Regions from separate parts of the Sagittula sp. genome, predicted to be linked through region 2. Evidence: riboswitches for the same ligand, from Rfam matches in the RefSeq annotation. Region 2 holds a riboswitch; the other holds the start of a gene.

Evidence for each region. A riboswitch is a leader RNA that binds a small molecule or an ion and turns the genes downstream of it on or off. The one in region 2 is predicted to bind cobalamin.
Region 1: linked by a shared signal. The riboswitch ahead of ACU0DV_RS19430 (ABC transporter substrate-binding protein) and the one ahead of ACU0DV_RS10430 (DUF4198 domain-containing protein) in region 2 are both predicted to bind cobalamin.

What each region holds. Positions count from the first base shown of each region.
Region 1 covers NZ_JBRBWD010000044.1:80,192-88,152, forward strand. Annotated here, with positions in the region: gene ACU0DV_RS19395 (FAD/NAD(P)-dependent oxidoreductase) at 1-1,012, shown strand, start outside; gene ACU0DV_RS19400 (NAD(P)/FAD-dependent oxidoreductase) at 1,009-2,169, shown strand; gene ACU0DV_RS19405 (TRAP transporter large permease) at 2,298-3,167, opposite strand; partial or broken gene ACU0DV_RS19410 (TRAP transporter large permease subunit) at 3,202-3,549, opposite strand; gene ACU0DV_RS19415 (TRAP transporter small permease) at 3,546-4,073, opposite strand; gene ACU0DV_RS19420 (CaiB/BaiF CoA transferase family protein) at 4,099-5,070, opposite strand; partial or broken gene ACU0DV_RS19425 (IS110 family transposase) at 5,082-5,747, opposite strand; cobalamin riboswitch at 6,094-6,283, shown strand; gene ACU0DV_RS19430 (ABC transporter substrate-binding protein) at 6,386-7,396, shown strand; gene ACU0DV_RS19435 (FecCD family ABC transporter permease) at 7,393-7,961, shown strand, end outside.
Region 2 covers NZ_JBRBWD010000029.1:117,975-125,935, forward strand. Annotated here, with positions in the region: gene ACU0DV_RS10415 (cytochrome c3 family protein) at 1-964, shown strand, start outside; gene ACU0DV_RS10420 (metallophosphoesterase family protein) at 1,248-2,378, shown strand; gene ACU0DV_RS10425 (AAA family ATPase) at 2,375-4,984, shown strand; cobalamin riboswitch at 5,084-5,288, shown strand; gene ACU0DV_RS10430 (DUF4198 domain-containing protein) at 5,432-6,217, shown strand; gene cbiM (cobalt transporter CbiM) at 6,222-6,839, shown strand; gene ACU0DV_RS10440 (cobalt ABC transporter permease) at 6,836-7,411, shown strand; gene cbiQ (cobalt ECF transporter T component CbiQ) at 7,415-7,961, shown strand, end outside.

The DNA of each region.
Region 1 (7,961 bases), on a different contig from region 2:
GCCCCTGCCCGGCTGGACCCTGCCGGGTGTCTTCACCCTCGGTGGGGCACAGGTGGCGCTGAAACGGCATGCCAGCTTCATCGGGCGGAAGGTGATCTTCGCAGGCTCGTCGCCGCTGCTCTACCTCGCGGCAGCGCAGTACCTTCGGCTTGGGCACCGCGATCTTACCGTTCTCGACACGACGCCTATCGCGGGGAAGGCCCGGGCTTTCCCGGCCATGCTGCGCCACGCGCCGCGCAATGCGCTGCAAGGGCTTTCCCTGATCGCCGAGCTGTGGCGAGGCGGTGTCACCATGCGTTCGGGCGTGCGGCTGGAGGCGATCGAGGGCGACACCCGCGTCACGCGGCTGCGCTACACGACCGCCCGCGGCCGGGCCGTGACCGCCGAGGCGGACGCAGTAGCCCTGGGCCACGGGCTGCGCGCAGAGACCCAACTCGCCGAGCTGGCCGGCGCAACCTTCTCATTCGATCCGGACTTCCGGCAATGGTTCCCCTGCACCGACGCGGCGGGCCGCGCGGGCGAGCGGCTCTGGCTGGCGGGGGACAGCGCCCGTACCGGTGGCGCCGAAGCGGCGGATGCCGCCGGGAGCCTTGCGGCGCAGAGCCTTCTGGAAAGTCTCGGCCATCCGGTCCGGAGCGTCGTGATGAGGCGCGACAGGCGCCGAATGGCCGCGCAGCAGGCATTCCAGCGCGCGATGACAGGCGCCTTCCGCTGGCCTGCCGAGCAAGCCGCCGCGCTTGCCGATGACGTCCTGGTCTGCCGGTGTGAACGGGTCACCGCCGGCGAGATCCGAGCCGCCCTGAACGAGCCCTCCTGCCCGACCGAGGTGAACCGGGTGAAATCCGTGACCCGCTGCGGGATGGGCCGCTGCCAGGGCCGGTTCTGCGGACAGGCCCTTGGCGAGATCGTGGCGGCCGCTACAAATGCCCCGCCCGGCCGGCTGCGCGCGCAGGCTCCGGTCCGCCCCATCCCGCTGGTCTTCGACCCCAACGCGCGGGGGGAAGACGCATGAACCTGCGCCTGAAAAGCGACGTGATCGTGATTGGCGGCGGCCTCTTCGGCGCCTTCACCGGGCTCTTCCTCGCGCGCGCGGGACTGAGTGTCACGCTGCTCGAGAAGGGTCAGATCGGGGCGCAGGCCTCCGCCACAAATTTCGGAAACCTGCGGCTGCACGGACGATCCGCACGCCAGTACCCGCTTTCGATCCGCGCACAGCAGCTTTGGGAGGCTTACGGCTCCCTCACCGGCGAGGGTTGCGAGATCGAGCGCACCGGGCATCTCTATTTCGCCCACGGCCAACGCGGCGAGATCCAGCTGCGCAAGGACGTAGAGACCGCGACGCGGTTCGGGGTCGAGTCGCTGCTGCTTGAGGGAGATACCCTACACGCCCGGTTCGGCTTCCTGTCGCGCCACATCCGCCTTGCCGCGTTCAGTCCGCGCAGCGCTGTGGCCAATCCCCGTCTCAGCACGCCGCCCGTGACCCGGGCGCTGGCCCGGGTGGGCGGCACGGTGATCGAGGGCTGCGAGGTTGCGGGCTTTGACAGCACCGCTACGGGGTTCGCGGTCACCAGCGCGGATGGCAGGTGTTTCGAAGCGCCAAGGCTCGTCAACGCCGCGGGAGCCTGGGCCGGCAAGCTCGCCCAGCAGGCCGGAGAGCCCGTGCCGATGTTCAGCGCCGGCCCGCCGCAATTCGTCACCGAGCCCCTGCCGCACCGACTGCACCCGTCGGTGCATATGGTAGAGGGCGATGTCATCGTGCGTCAGATCCCGCGCGGCAACATCATCTTCTCGGGCTACCCGCGCACCCGTTCTCTGCCTTCGGGCGAGTTCACCTACGTGCCGCCAGCCAAGACACTACGAGGGATGCGCACGCTGGTCGAATGCATCCCCATGCTGGCGCGGGCAGAGATTATCCGCGTGTGGTCCGGGGTCGAGGGTTATCTGCCCGACATGCTCCCAGTGATTGGCGCCAGCACCACCACTCCGGGCCTGTTCCACGCATTCGGAGGCAGCGGCGGCGGGTTTCAGATTGCTCCGGCTGTCGGCGAATGCCTCGCCGCGCTGGTGCGGGGCGAGGCCTCAAAGGTCGACATCTCGGGCTACGGCATCGACCGCTTTACCGAGGGCTCCGAAGTCTCGGAAAAGATTCACCTGGAGTTCGACCAGTAGGCATTTGCGGACCCGCCTTCTTTGGGCGTGTGGCGTCCGATTCCGAGGCGGGGATGGGCGCGTAACCTCTTGCGCGATGGCGCTCGACGGCCGACAAGCTGATCTCTGGCATCTGCCCGCCCGCCCAATCAGCCCAGACAACCGGTGACGCGGGGCGGCTTCGCCAGTGCTGTCCGGCAAGCCCGCAGATCCGTCGCGAGTCCGGTCGGCGGCTGTGGCACCCGGGGCGCGTCGGTGATCCCCTTGATGACGAACAGGTTCAAACCGACGGGAGGCGTGATCATCGCCAGTTCGAGGTTGATCATCAGCAATACGCCGTACCAGACGAGGTCGATGTCCAGCGCGTGTATGGTCGGCAGCAGGATTGGCGTGGTGATCAGAATGATCGCGATGGATTCAAAGAACATACCCATTAAGAAGATCAGCGCCATGACCACGAGGAAGGAGGCCAGCAGAGACAGACCGAGCGCGGCAACAGCCTCCGTCACGCCGACCGGCAGGCGGATGATGCTGATGGCATGGCCGAACATCGCCGCCCCCACGATGATCATGGAGACCATCATCGAGGTCCGCATCGTGGCATAAGCGCAGTCCCAGATCATGCGTGGTGTGAGGGTGCGATAGGCCAGCGCCGCAACGAGTAGTGCGTAGAGGCACCCGGCGGCGGCGGCTTCGGAAGCGGTGAAGACACCCGCGTATATGCCGCCCATGATGATCGGCGGGGTCAGCACGGCCCAGATCGACTTGCGCAGCGCCAGCATCACGGCGCCCCATCCCGACCAGGATGTATGTTCGCGTGTGCCGCCGTTCCACATGCAGTAGATAGAGAACATGATCGCCAGCATCAAGCCGGGCAGGATACCGGCGAGGAACAGCGCGCCGATGGAAGCGTCCGAGACGATGGCATAGAGGATCATCGGGGCCGAAGGGGGAATGAGAATGCCCAGGGTTACACCCGCGGCGATCACCCCCCCGCGCCTCGCGTTCCGGATAGCCATAGCGCTTCATTTGCGGGATGGCGCTGGAACCGATCGACAGGGCCGTGGCCACTGACGATCCGGAAATCGCGGCGAAGATCGTGCAGGACACCACCGTCGCCACCCCGAGGCCGCCCCGGATGTGGCCGATCACCGTGTTTGCCATGACGTAGAGATCGTCGATGACCTTCGGTTTGATCATGATCTGCGCCATGAAGGCGAAGAGCGGGATGGTCATCAGCACAGGTTTGGACAGGTGCGCCATGACGGTGTCGGAGATCGGGCCGATATGGCCCTCGAAGATCAGCAGGATCGCCGTGGCCGTCAGCCCCAGCGCGGCAAAGATCGGCATTCCGGTCAGGAGCAGCAGGATCAGCCCGCCGAAGACTAAAAGGATGGTCATTGGCTCCGCCCAGCGAGGGTGTCGAGGATGCGCGTGAGCGCGACGAGGACCAGCATCGCCGCCGCAAGCATCAGCGGCGCCTGGGGGATCCAGCCCGGGATTTCGAGGTGTCCGGTGGTGTAGCTGCCGACCATGCGGGAGAATTCCACCGCTTCCCACGTGGACAGGAACAGGACGACGGCCAGCACCAGAAAGGCGAGGCCGGCAAACACCCGTTGTACCGCGCGGGACGGGCCGCGCAGGCGGTCGGTCAGCAGGTCGATGGCGATGTGATCGCCCCGCCGGTAGGCTTCCGCCACCCCGCAGGAAATCATCGCCACCAACATCCAGCCGGTCACCTCGTCGGACCAAAGAAGCGGGCTGTGCAGGACGTAGCGCATGAAGACCGCGACGACGGTCAGCCCAAAGGTGCCGAGGATCAGGAGGATCGACAGCGCAGCGCAAGCGCGCGACAGAGCCGCTGCCACGCGGAAGGGGAAGGAGCGAGAGGCGTCATGCGCCCCTCCCCGCTCAACAGGAGACATCAGCTGCCGCTCGACAGCTGGCCGATCAGCTGGAGGAGCTGTTGGCTGTCCGGGTCGTCACGGTTGAACTTCGCGTCGAAGGCGGGACGCATGACCGCTTCCATCGCCTTGTTTTCCGCCTCGGTGGCAACGTGCACCTGAACGCCCTTCGCTTCGAGATCACCCGGCGCAGCGGCAATGCCTTCTTGCCCCGGTACTCGGAGGTGAAGAGCCCGCCGGGCCTGTTCACATGCGGATCGTCATACATCTCGGCAGGACGGGAAACCGGGGCGAACAGCAGGTCGTTGGCCTCCATCACCTGCACCATCTCGTCGAAGGGCCGTGCAACGATCACCGCCGCAATCTGCGGCAGGGTCCAGTCACGCGCTCTGATCTGGTCGGGGCGGGTCTTCAGACGGTCATCCGCGAGCAAGTGCTCCAGCCCGAGCCCGATGCACAGTTTCTCCCACTGCCCGTCCGTCGCCGCGCCCACGAATATCTGCCGCCCGTCCGCCGTTTCGAACAGGTCGTAGATCGGCCAGGAGAACACCCGCTCGGGCATCGGCGGGCTTTCCTCGCCTTCGATGTCGAACTGCACCATGTGCTGGGCCACCAGCAGAAGGCAGTTCTCGAACAGGCCCGAACGGACCGCAGCCCCCTGCCCGGTCTTGCCGCGCTGGATCAGCGCGCCGAGCACGCCGTAGGCGGCAAACAGCCCGCCCATGATGTCATTGGCAGAAGACCCGATGCGCAACGGACGCCGCTTTGGCCCGGTCAGGTACGCCATACCGGTCATCATCTGCACCACCTCGTCCATGGCTGCGCGGTGTTCGTAGCGACCCTTCAGAAAGCCCTTGCAGGAGGCGACGACAAGCGCGGGATGGCTTTGCCGCAGCTGGTCCGGCGCGAGCCCCATCTTCGCCAGGGTCTCGTCTCGGAAATTCTCGACAAAGACGTCCGCGGTCTCCTGCAGCGCGCGCAGCGTTGCGAGGTCATCTGCATCCTTGACGTCCAGCACAACGGATCTCTTGCCGCGACCACGCCAGTCCCGGGCATCGACATTAGGCGCAGACAGACCGGATCGTCATGGGCAGGTTGGCGGACATGGCGTTCAAGGCCTGCCAGTTCTCGTCGCAGCGCTGCCCGCGCGCGAAGCATGGGTTCGGTTGCCGCTACCAGCATCGGATTACCTGCCGCCAGTTCGCGTATACGATGTTCGAATAGGCCACGGGATATAGTGCCAACCTTGAAGCCAAAGTTCCGCAGTAGCCCGCGCAGGGACATTTCAAGCGTGATGAACCCTTGCTGCACCGCCTTGCGAGCGGTGAGCACAGCGCGAACCTCTTGTGCGGAGACTGATTTGCAGTGAACCGGTCGGAACCAGCCGAGGTGCGGCAGGCGTGCGATCCCTTCGGCATCCCGGCGGTCCGTCTTGATCGGCATGGCCTTCAAGGCGCCTTTCACCTGCCGGGTTTCCATCAGCACGACAGGGAGTTCAGCCGCGGACAACCCGCGATGCAGCCATTGCGACAGGGGGCCAGCTCCGAGCCCGATAGCCGCAGCTTCCCCGTCCTGATCGCCGATCCAGAGCAACAGCGCCTCGGGCTCGCTGGACACCTCCGCCTCCCTCACGATCTTCCCATGCTCGCTGATCACGCAAATTGCGGTCTTCTCAAGCGACACATCCAGCCCAATTCACAGCTTCATCCCGCAGTCCTCCATGTGGATCCGATACGGGAATGGCGCCAGCTTGCCCTCGATCTTGCAACGATAATGGGCGGGTCGCGAGACAGGCCCCGTTACGGCATCTCATAGCCACTAGATGGCAGCAGCGGCGAAAGCGATGGCGGCAATGGCGGATCGCGTGAACTGCCGGAATGGGCCTGCAGCGACGGCGCGCCAGAGGTGACCTTTGGCCTGCCCTTGCCGCACCGCCGCAGATCCGCTCCGAGCCTAATTTCGCCTTTCAGACGCACTCGCCATCCTCGGCTTCGGCGATTGCGTTCGTGCCGCCCCGCACTTGCCGTGCATCGGGAACTATGCCAGAGATTGCGGCGTCGGTTTCCTTCGGGAATTGAAAGGGAATCCGTTCCGGCTTCGGCCGGCAAACGGAACTGCCCCCGCAACTGTAGGCGGTGAGTGCCTCTCGATGCGCCACTGGGTTCGTCCCGGGAAGGCGAGAGGCGCTGTGACCCGTCAGTCAGGAGACCTGCCGACATGAACGAAACCACGACCGGACGGGGTGTGCCGAGGCGGGAAACATGACGTGGCCGCCGGGTCGCATTCCGTTTCGCGTCTTTCCCCTGATGGTCCTCTCTGACGGGACGGATCGGATGAGACAGACCTTGATGACGGCCGCGCTGTTGGCCAGCGCCGCGACGGCGCTGAACGCGCAGCAAACGAACTACCCCCTGACACTGACAAACTGCGGGCTCGATGTGTCGTTCGACGCCGCACCGGACACCGTGGTGACGATAGGGCAGTCCGCGACAGAGATCCTCTATTCGCTCGGCCTCGCGCCGAAGGTCTCGGGCACCTCGGTCTGGTTCAACCCTGTCTTGCCGGAGTTCGCGGAGGTCAACGAGGCGATCGAGCGGCTGGCCGACAACGACCCCAGCTTCGAGAGCGTGGTCGCGAAGAAGCCCGGGCTGGTCGCCGTGCAATACGAATGGCATGTGGGCGAGAGCGGCAACGTCGGCACACGGGAGATGTTCCACGACATCGGAATCCCGACCTACATCCTGCCCGCCGATTGCGACACCAAGGACAATTCCACCGGAGGCGATGGCACACGCGTCGGCGCCTTTGAGACGGCCTCGATCTACAAGGGCATTCGGGAGCTGGCGGAGATATTCGACGTGCGCACCGCGGGCGCAACCCTTGTCTCGGACCTTCAGGCGACCGAAGAACGCGCCATTGCCCGTGCGGAAGGCCTAGACCTGCCCGAGAACCTGTCGGCCGTGTTCTGGTTCTCCTCCGCCGACGTCGAAATGGATCCCTATGTCGCCGGACGCCTCGGGGCGCCGGGTTACATGATGTCCAAGCTGGGGATCGAGAATGTCATCGCCTCCGACGAGGAATGGCCGACAGTGGGATGGGAGAGCATCGCCCGGGCCGACCCGGACGTGATCGTCATCGCCTACATGGACCGCCGTCGCTTTCCCGCCGACGACATCGAGAAGAAGCTGGAGTTCCTGCGCACCGATCCTGTCGCAAGCCAGATGACGGCCGTACGCGAGGACCGGATCGTGCAGATGGATGCGCACGCCATGAGCGCGACGATGCGGTCGATCTACGGGCTGGAAACGCTCTCCGAAGCCCTTTCGAAGATGTCCTTCGAATGACCATGGCGGCCACACCCGCGCGCATCACGGTACGGCACGGGCTCTGGCTCGCGCCTCTTCTGCTTGGGGCCACCATCCTTGCAGGTACGGCAATCGGCGAGACCAGTCTGCCCTTTGCCGTGGTGTGCCGGACGCTGGCCAACCATCTGTGGGGCGCGGGCTATCCGGTCGACGGGATCGAGGCGGGCATCATCTGGAGTTACCGCCTCCCGCGGGCGATCGTGGCCGCCTGCTGCGGGGCTGGCCTCGCCCTGACCGGGGTCGTTCTTCAGGCGCTGCTGCGCAATCCGCTAGCCGATCCCTACCTCATGGGCTTGTCTGCAGGTGCCTCGACGGGGGCGGTCCTCGTGTCGGTCGCGGGCATCGGAGGCGGGGCAATCTCGATGTCGCTCGGTGCGTTGTCCGGAGCGCTTGTTGCCTTCGGATGCGTCGTGGCTTTGGCCCACGCAGTGAACGGAAGCGCGGGTGGCGGGCGCGGGACCCAGGCGGCGGCCGCAATCATCCTCGCCGGGATCGCCGGCTCGCAGATGTTCAACGCTCTGACCGCCTTCACCATCGCCCGTTC
Region 2 (7,961 bases):
TGCCCATGCCAATGCCGCCGCCGAAGCGTTCCGCCACTGGGACGACGAGGGCGAGGTCAACGCGCGCTGTGCCACCTGCCATTCGGGCGAAGGGTTCCGCGATTTCCACGGGCTGGACGGCACGGAGGCCGGTGTCGTGGACGGCCCGATCAACACCGGCGGCGTCGTCGATTGCGGCACGTGCCATAACGCCGGGCTGGCAGAGGTGCGCGAGATCACCTTCCCCAGCGGCGTGGTGCATCCGGTGACGGGCGTCGAAGCGTCTTGCCTGACCTGCCACCAGGGCCGGTCGGCGGGGGCGGACGTGGAAAAGGCAATCGCGGGCCTGCCCGTCGACGAACCCAACGCCGATCTCGGCTTCATCAACCCGCACTACGCTACGGCTGCGGCCACCTGGCTCGGCGGTTACGGCGAGGCGGGGTATCACTACGAGGGCCAGACCTACTCCGGGCGGTTCTTCCACGCCAAGCCCGTGGAAAGCTGCAACTCTTGCCACGAACCGCACACGCTGGAGATCGTTTTCGAACCCTGCCAGACCTGCCACGAGGCCGAGTCCCCCGAGGACATCCGCATCGCCCGGCAAAGCTACGACGGCAGCGGCAAGACCGACGTCGGTATCCATTCCGACATCGCCGCCAATGCCGGGACGCTGATGGACATGATCCGCGCCTACACCACCGAAGTCGCCGGGGCGCCGGTGATCTACGACGGCACGCGCTACCCCTATTTCTTTGCCGACGCCAACGGCGACGGCGCCATCGACATGGAAGACGGCAGTCCGGTGGCCTACAAGTCCTGGACCCCGCGCAGCCTGCGCGCCGCCTTCAACTGGAAGCTGGTCACCGCCGATCCGGGCAACTACGCGCACAACCCGCTCTATACGCTCGAACTGCTGTACGATTCCATTGCCGACCTGAGCGACCCGCTGGGTGTCGACGTCGAGGAGATGAACCTGCGGCGCTGACCCGGGCATTTCGCCGTTTGGGCCGGCCGCCCCTTTCGGAAAGTTCCTGGACAGTCAGGACCGCGTCTGCACCACCATCCGGCGCAGGCGCGCCCGTTCCTGCGAGAAGGGATAATCCCGTCCCCACTTGGAGCGTCGCCCCGAATATGGTTCTCTCCACCCTCCGGGCCGTGCCAGGAAGGACGGGACAGCCGCGCAGGGGCCGTGACAGTTTCTGTCCCCCACCTGCCGCAGTCTGACTTCCGTTCCCGCGAAGGCACGAATCGCATACCAGGAGCAGGCCATGGCTTTCCGTTTCATCCACGCATCCGACCTGCACATCGGCCGGAAGTTCGCCAACATCCCGCAGCCGCCCGACGGCAACATCCGCGGCCGCCTGATGGAGGCGCGGCACGCGGTCATCGGCAAACTGGCAGAGGCGGCGCGCAGCCGTGGTGCCGCCCATGTGCTGCTGGCGGGCGATACCTTCGACACGGCGACGCCCTCGGCCCCGGTGATCCGCCAGGCGCTCGGCGCCATGGCCGAGGCGGAGGGCGTGACCTGGTGGCTCCTGCCCGGCAACCACGACAACATGCGCGATGCCGAACCGCTCTGGGACACGATCCGCAAGGACGCCCCCTCAAACGTCATCGCCGTCACCGAAACCGCCCCGCGTGAACTGGGCGACAGCGCTGTCCTCCTGCCCTGCCCCGTGGCCTACCGCGCACTCGGCAGCGACCCGACGGAGTGCCTGCCCGGCATGACCAGCGCCGAGGGTCTCCTGCGCATCGGTCTGGCGCACGGAGGCGTCACCGATTTCACCGAGGCCGGGGACACCATCGCGCCCGACCGGGACCGCAGCGCGCGGCTCGATTATCTCGCGCTCGGCGACTGGCACGGGCGGCTTACGGTCTCTGACCGGGTGCACTACAGCGGCACCCCGGAACAGGACCGTTTCAAGCATGGTCAGCGCGGTGTCTGCCTGTGTGTCAGCCTCGACGGTCCGGCCGCCGTGCCCACCATCGAAGAGGTCCCCACGGGATCGTTCCTCTGGCGGGAGGTCGCCCTGCCCCTCACCGCACGGCAGGACGCCGCGGCGGCGCTGGCCGATGCGCTGCCCGCGACCGGGCGGCGCGACATACTCTTGCGCGTCGCGGCCTCCGGCTGGGCCAACCTGCCGCAGCAGGTGGCGCTGGGAAACGCGGCTGACGACGCCGCCCCGGACTTTGCCCATTTCGAGCTGCGGACCGACGAACTCGGCGCCCTGTTCGAGGCCGCCGACCTCGATGCGATCGACCGGGCGGGCGCGCTGCGGCTGGCGGCGGACGGCCTGATGGCGGACGCCAACGCCGAGACGCTGTCGCAGGCGGATCGCGACGTGGCGGCCGACGCCCTCGCCCGGCTTTACGCCTATGTGCGGGAGGAGGCTGAATGAAACTGCGCAGCATCACCCTCAACAACGTCCGCCGCTTCACGGAACCGGCGCGGGTCGACGGGCTGGGCGACGGGCTGAACGTGCTCTGCGAGCCCAACGAACACGGCAAATCCACCCTCTTCGATGCCATCCAGGCGCTGTTCTTCAAGCCGCACGGGTCGCGCGACAAGGAGGTTTCGTCGCTCAGGCCGCACGCGGGTGGCGCCCCGGAGGTCACGGTCGAGTTGGAGACCGCCGACGGCCGCTTCACCCTTTCCAAGCGCTGGTTGCAGAGGCCCTCGGCGACGGTCCATCAGGGCAGCCGGCTGATCGCGCAGGCCGACGCGGCGGAGGCATGGATCGCCGACCTGCTGGGCGGCGACGCAGGCGGGCCGTCCGGTTTGATCTGGGTGCGGCAGGGCGTCACCGATCTGACAGCTGGCACAACGAAGGAACGGCAGGCCGCGCTCGAAGCCCGCCGCGACCTGATGACCTCCGTCGGGGACGAGGTCGAGGCGATGACCGGCGGGCGGCGGATGGACCGGGCGCTGGCGCGCTGTCGTGACGAACTCTCCGCTCTTGCCACCGGCACCGGCAAGCCGAAGACCGGCGGCGCTTGGAAGGCCGCCATCGACACGGTGGAGGCTCTGACCGAGCAGGAGGCAGCCCTTTCGGCGACCGCGCGCGACCTTCACGACGCGCTGGCCGAGCGCAAGCGCGCCCGGCGCGACCTTGCCGAATGGGACGCCCCCGACGCCGTGGCCGAGCGCAGCGAAAAGCTGGAGACCGCACGCGCCGCCCATGCCGCCGCCATGCGCCACGCCGAGGAACTGGATGCCGCCGCCCGCAGGGTCGACATGGCGCGCCTGACGGCGGAGGCGGCCCGGGGCAAACTCGCCTCCCTCCGCGCCGCGCAGACCGAACGGGCCGAAGCCGCGCGCCATGTCGAGGCCACCGGCGCCGAAAAACTGGCCGCGGCCGCCGCGCGGGACAAGGCGCAGGCCAAACGCGATGCCGCGCAAAAGACGTTCGACGCCGGAGAGGCTGCCCTGTCTAAGGCAGAGGCCACCCGCAACGCCGCGCAACGGGCAGAGGCCGCGCGCGGCGGCGCCGATCGCCGCAACGAACTGGAAAACCGCATCGCGCAGGCGGAGGAGATGCGCCGCCGGATGGAGACGGCGGCAGGCGCCGCCCGCAACGGACCCGACGCCACGGCGCTGCGCCGGATCGAGACGCTGGCCAACGCCCATGCCGCCGCCATCGCCGCCCGCGACGCCACCGCCACGCAAGTCATCGCCCATTACACGGCAGGCTCCGAAGGAGCGATCCGTTTCGGCGACGCCGCTCTGCCCGGCGGACAGACGGTCCCCCTCGCCCGGACCACCCGCCTCGACATCGCCGGTGTCGGTCACTTGGAGATCCGACCGGGCGACACCGGGCACGACACGGGGACCGTGGACGCCGCGGCCAAGGCGCTGCGCACAGCACTCGCAGCCGCCGGTGCCGAGACGCTGGAGGACGCGCGCGATGCCGCCGCCGCCCGGAACGAAGCGGAACGGCAGCACGCCGAGGCAAAAGCCGTGCTGCAGAGCCTCGCGCCGGAGGGTATCGAACAGCTCCGCGCCGCGCTCTCCCGGATCCCCATCCCTGTGGAGGGCGAAGATCTGCCCGATCTGGCGCAGGCGGAGGCAGACCTCGCCGCCTCGAGAGAGGCAAGGGACATCGCCCGCAGCGCGCTCGACACCGCAACGGAACGGCTGGCGGACGCCCGGGCGGAGGTGCTGCGCGCCGACACGGCCCTGACCTCGTTGCAAGACCGCCTGACGCGCGCCGAAGACGCCTTTGCGCGGACCGGTGGCGCCACGGAAGACGAACTGGCCTCCGAACTGGAGGCGCTGGAGGCGGCACTGGCCCAAGAGCAGGCCGCACATGCCGCCAAGGCCAAGGATGCGCCCGATCCCGCCAATGCGCGCGCCGCACTCACACGCGCGGAATCCGTGGAAACCCGTGCGCGCGATGAAACCGCCCGACTGAAGCTGCTCCTCGCCCGGCTCGAAGAGCGCATCGGCCGGTCCTCCGGGGACGCGGTCGAGGAGAGGCTGGCCGAGACGACCGAAAAGCTGACGTCGGCCCGCGAAGCCCTTGCCCGGATCGAACACGAGGTGGCGGTGCTGCGGCGGCTCGAACAGGCGCTGGAAACAGCCCGGAACGAGGCCCGCGACCGCTATTTCGCCCCCATCGCCCGGGAACTGAAACCGCTCCTGCACCTGCTCTGGCCGGACGCGGAACTGACCTGGGGCGAGGAATCCCTGCTGCCGGACGCGCTGCTCCGCGATGGCCAGAGCGAGCCGGTCGACATACTCTCCGGCGGCACGCAGGAACAGGTGGCCCTTCTGGTCCGGCTGGCCTTTGCGCGCATGTTGTCCCACGCCGGGCGCACCGCGCCGGTGATCCTCGACGACGCGCTGGTCTTCACCGACGACGACCGGATCGAACGGATGTTCGACGCGCTGCATCGCCAGGCGGGCGACCTCCAGATCATCGTCCTGACCTGCCGCCAGCGCGCCTTCCGCGACCTGGGCGGTCATGCGCTGAGCTTTGCAGCCGTGGCGCCGGAAGACGCCTGACGCCCACCCGCCCATCGCGTTTCACGGGGGACCGCGCCTGTGTCAGGCCGGTTCCTGGCCCCTCAAAAATAGCAATTGACCGGGCGCGCGCTTTTCTGGCAAGGAAATCGCACGTCCGGTTCCGGGGTTTTCACGCCCCGGAGGAAAGAGGGAATGCAGTGCGGCACGCCAGTGCCTACCCTGCAGCTGCCCCCGCAACTGTAAGCGGCAAGCAGGGCTGATATGCCACTGGAGAAATCCGGGAAGGCCAGTCCAGATGCGATGACCCGCGAGCCAGGAGACCTGCCGGACTGGCGCCCATGGAAGAGGCGCTTTTCCACCGGACGCCGGGGTGCGCGTCTGGCCTCGTGCGGCGGCGGGTCATTCCGCCGCGCGGATGGGGTCGAGCGTTCCCTGCGTCCAGAAACGACGCGCGCCGGGTGTGGCGCAGTGGACAGGGACGACTTCATGAAACGCAGGTTGAGTGCCCTTGCGGCGTGCATCGCGCTTCCGGCGATGACACACGCGCATTTCCTTCTCGAATATACATCGGACACCATCATCGACCGCCCCGGCGACGTGCCGGTCAAGCTGATCTTCTGGCACCCCTTCTCCAACGGCTACGTGATGGAGATGGAGACGCCCCGGGAATTCTTCATGGTGCATCACGGCAAGCGCACCGATTTTCTGGACACGCTCGAACCGACCGTCTTCACCGGGTCCGAGAACGAGGCCCCGGCCTTTCTGGGCAGCGTCCCGGTCAAGCGGTCGGGCGACTACGTGCTCGTGACCGTCCCGCAGCCCTATTTCGAGGAATCCGAAGACAAGTACATCCAGCAGTACACCAAGGCCTTCCTCAACCGCAGCGAACTGCCCACCGACTGGATGAATCCGGTCGGTCTCCCGGCCGAGATCCTGCCGCTGAACAAGCCCTACAACGTGCTGGCCGGCTCCACCTTCACCGGACGGGTCATGTCCGAAGGCCAGCCCGTCGCCGGCGCCGAGATCGAGGTGGAGTTCATGGCGGCCGAGCCGGACATGAACCAAGCGCGCGCCACCGATCCGGTGGTCAGCCCGCCGCCCGGCGGCGCGGTCGTGATCCTCTCCGACGACAGCGGGTATTTCACCTTCGGCATCCCGAGGGCCGGACACTGGGGCTTTGCCGCGCTCGGCGTGGGCCCGGTGACCGAGCACGAGGGCAAGGAACTCAGCCAGGACGCCGTGATCTGGATCCGCGCCTGGGAACTGGAGTGACGCCATGCACATCGTGGACGGAGCCCTTTCCAACCCGGTCGTGATCGGCGGGGCCGTGCTGGCGGCGGGCGGCATCGCCTGCGGCCTGCGGTCGCTGACCATGGAACGCATCCCCGCCGCCGGTGTCCTGTCGGCCAGTTTCTTCGTGGCCTCGCTGGTGCATGTGCCCATTGGCCCGTCCTCGGTGCATCTCATCATGAACGGTCTTGCCGGACTCGTGCTCGGCTGGGCCGCCTTTCCGGCGCTCTTCGTGGGGCTGCTGCTTCAGGCGGTGTTCTTCGGGTTCGGGGGCCTCACCGTGCTCGGGGTCAACACGCTGAACATCGCATTGCCCGCCGTCTTGGCGGGCCTCCTCTTCGGGCGGCTCATCTCGCGCGGGACGCCGGTGACGGGGGCCATCTGGGGCGCGGTCGGCGGCAGCTTCAGCATCGCCGCGACAACCCTTTTCGTGGGCTTTTCCCTCGCGCTGTCCGGCGACGCTTTTATCCCGGCGGCCAAGCTGGTGTTCGTCGCCCATATCCCGGTGATGATCATCGAGGGGCTGCTGACCGGATTTGCCGTCCTGCTGGCCCGCAAAGTCAAGCCGGACCTGTTCTTTGCGCTGCAGCGAGGCACAACATGAAACGCCTCGCCCTTGCCGCCGCGCTCATGGCGCTGCCTCTGCCCGCCCAGGCCCACAAGGTCATCGCCGCCGTCTTTCCCTCCGGGTCCTCCATCGAGGGCGAGATCGGCTTCTCCAGCGGCGAGATGGCCGTGGGCGAGGAGGTGATCGTCACCGCCCCCGACGGAACCGAACTGGGACGCGCGGTCACCGACGCCGATGGCTTCTTTGTCTTCACCCCGGAACAGCCGGTCGAGCATCGCTTTCGCGCCGATCTGGGCGCCGGGCACGTGGCAATGACCACCCTGCCCGCCGAAGACGTGGCCGCCATCCTCGGCAAGCCGGTGATCGAGACCCCGCCGCCCGCCGCGACCTCCGACGCAACCACCCCGGCCGCAGTCGCCGGGCTGACGGCAGAGGAGCGTGACGTTATCGCCGAAGCCGTCCGGGACGAGATCCGTCCCCTGCGCCGCGAAATTGCCGCTTACAAGGAAAAGAACGATCTGCAGACCATCCTTGGCGGGCTGGGCTACATCCTCGGCCTGTTCGGCCTGGGATTCTACATCGCGGCCCGCCGCAAGATGGCGGTCTGATCCATGGGTCACGTCCTGACACAGGCGCAGAAGACGCTGGCCGACACCGGGGCACCGGGCCTGACCGCGGTGAACCAGCTCGACCCGCGCACCCGCATCCTGGGCGCCTGCGTCTTCGGCGTCGTGGTCGTCGCGCTGTCATCGCTGGCTGCACTGCTGGCGGCACTTGTCGTCTCCGCCGCCTTCCTCTTGCTCTCGCGCCTGCCCATCCTGCCGACGCTGAAGCGCATGGCGGCGATGGACGGCTTCATCTTCTTCATGCTGGTGCTCTTTCCGTTCACCGTGCCCGGCGACGCGATCTTCTCCGTCTGGGGGTTCGACGCGACATGGCAGGGTCTCAGGCAGGCGGTCGAGATCGCGCTGACGGCCAACGCGGTCATCCTCGCCCTCATGACGCTGGTCGGGTCGATGGAGCCGGTCACGATGGGCCATGCGCTCTACCGGCTGCGGTGTCCCGAAAAACTCGTGCACCTGATGATGTTCACCATCCGCTACATCGAGGTCCTGCGCGAGGAATACCTCCGCCTGCGCGCCGCGATGAAGGTCCGGG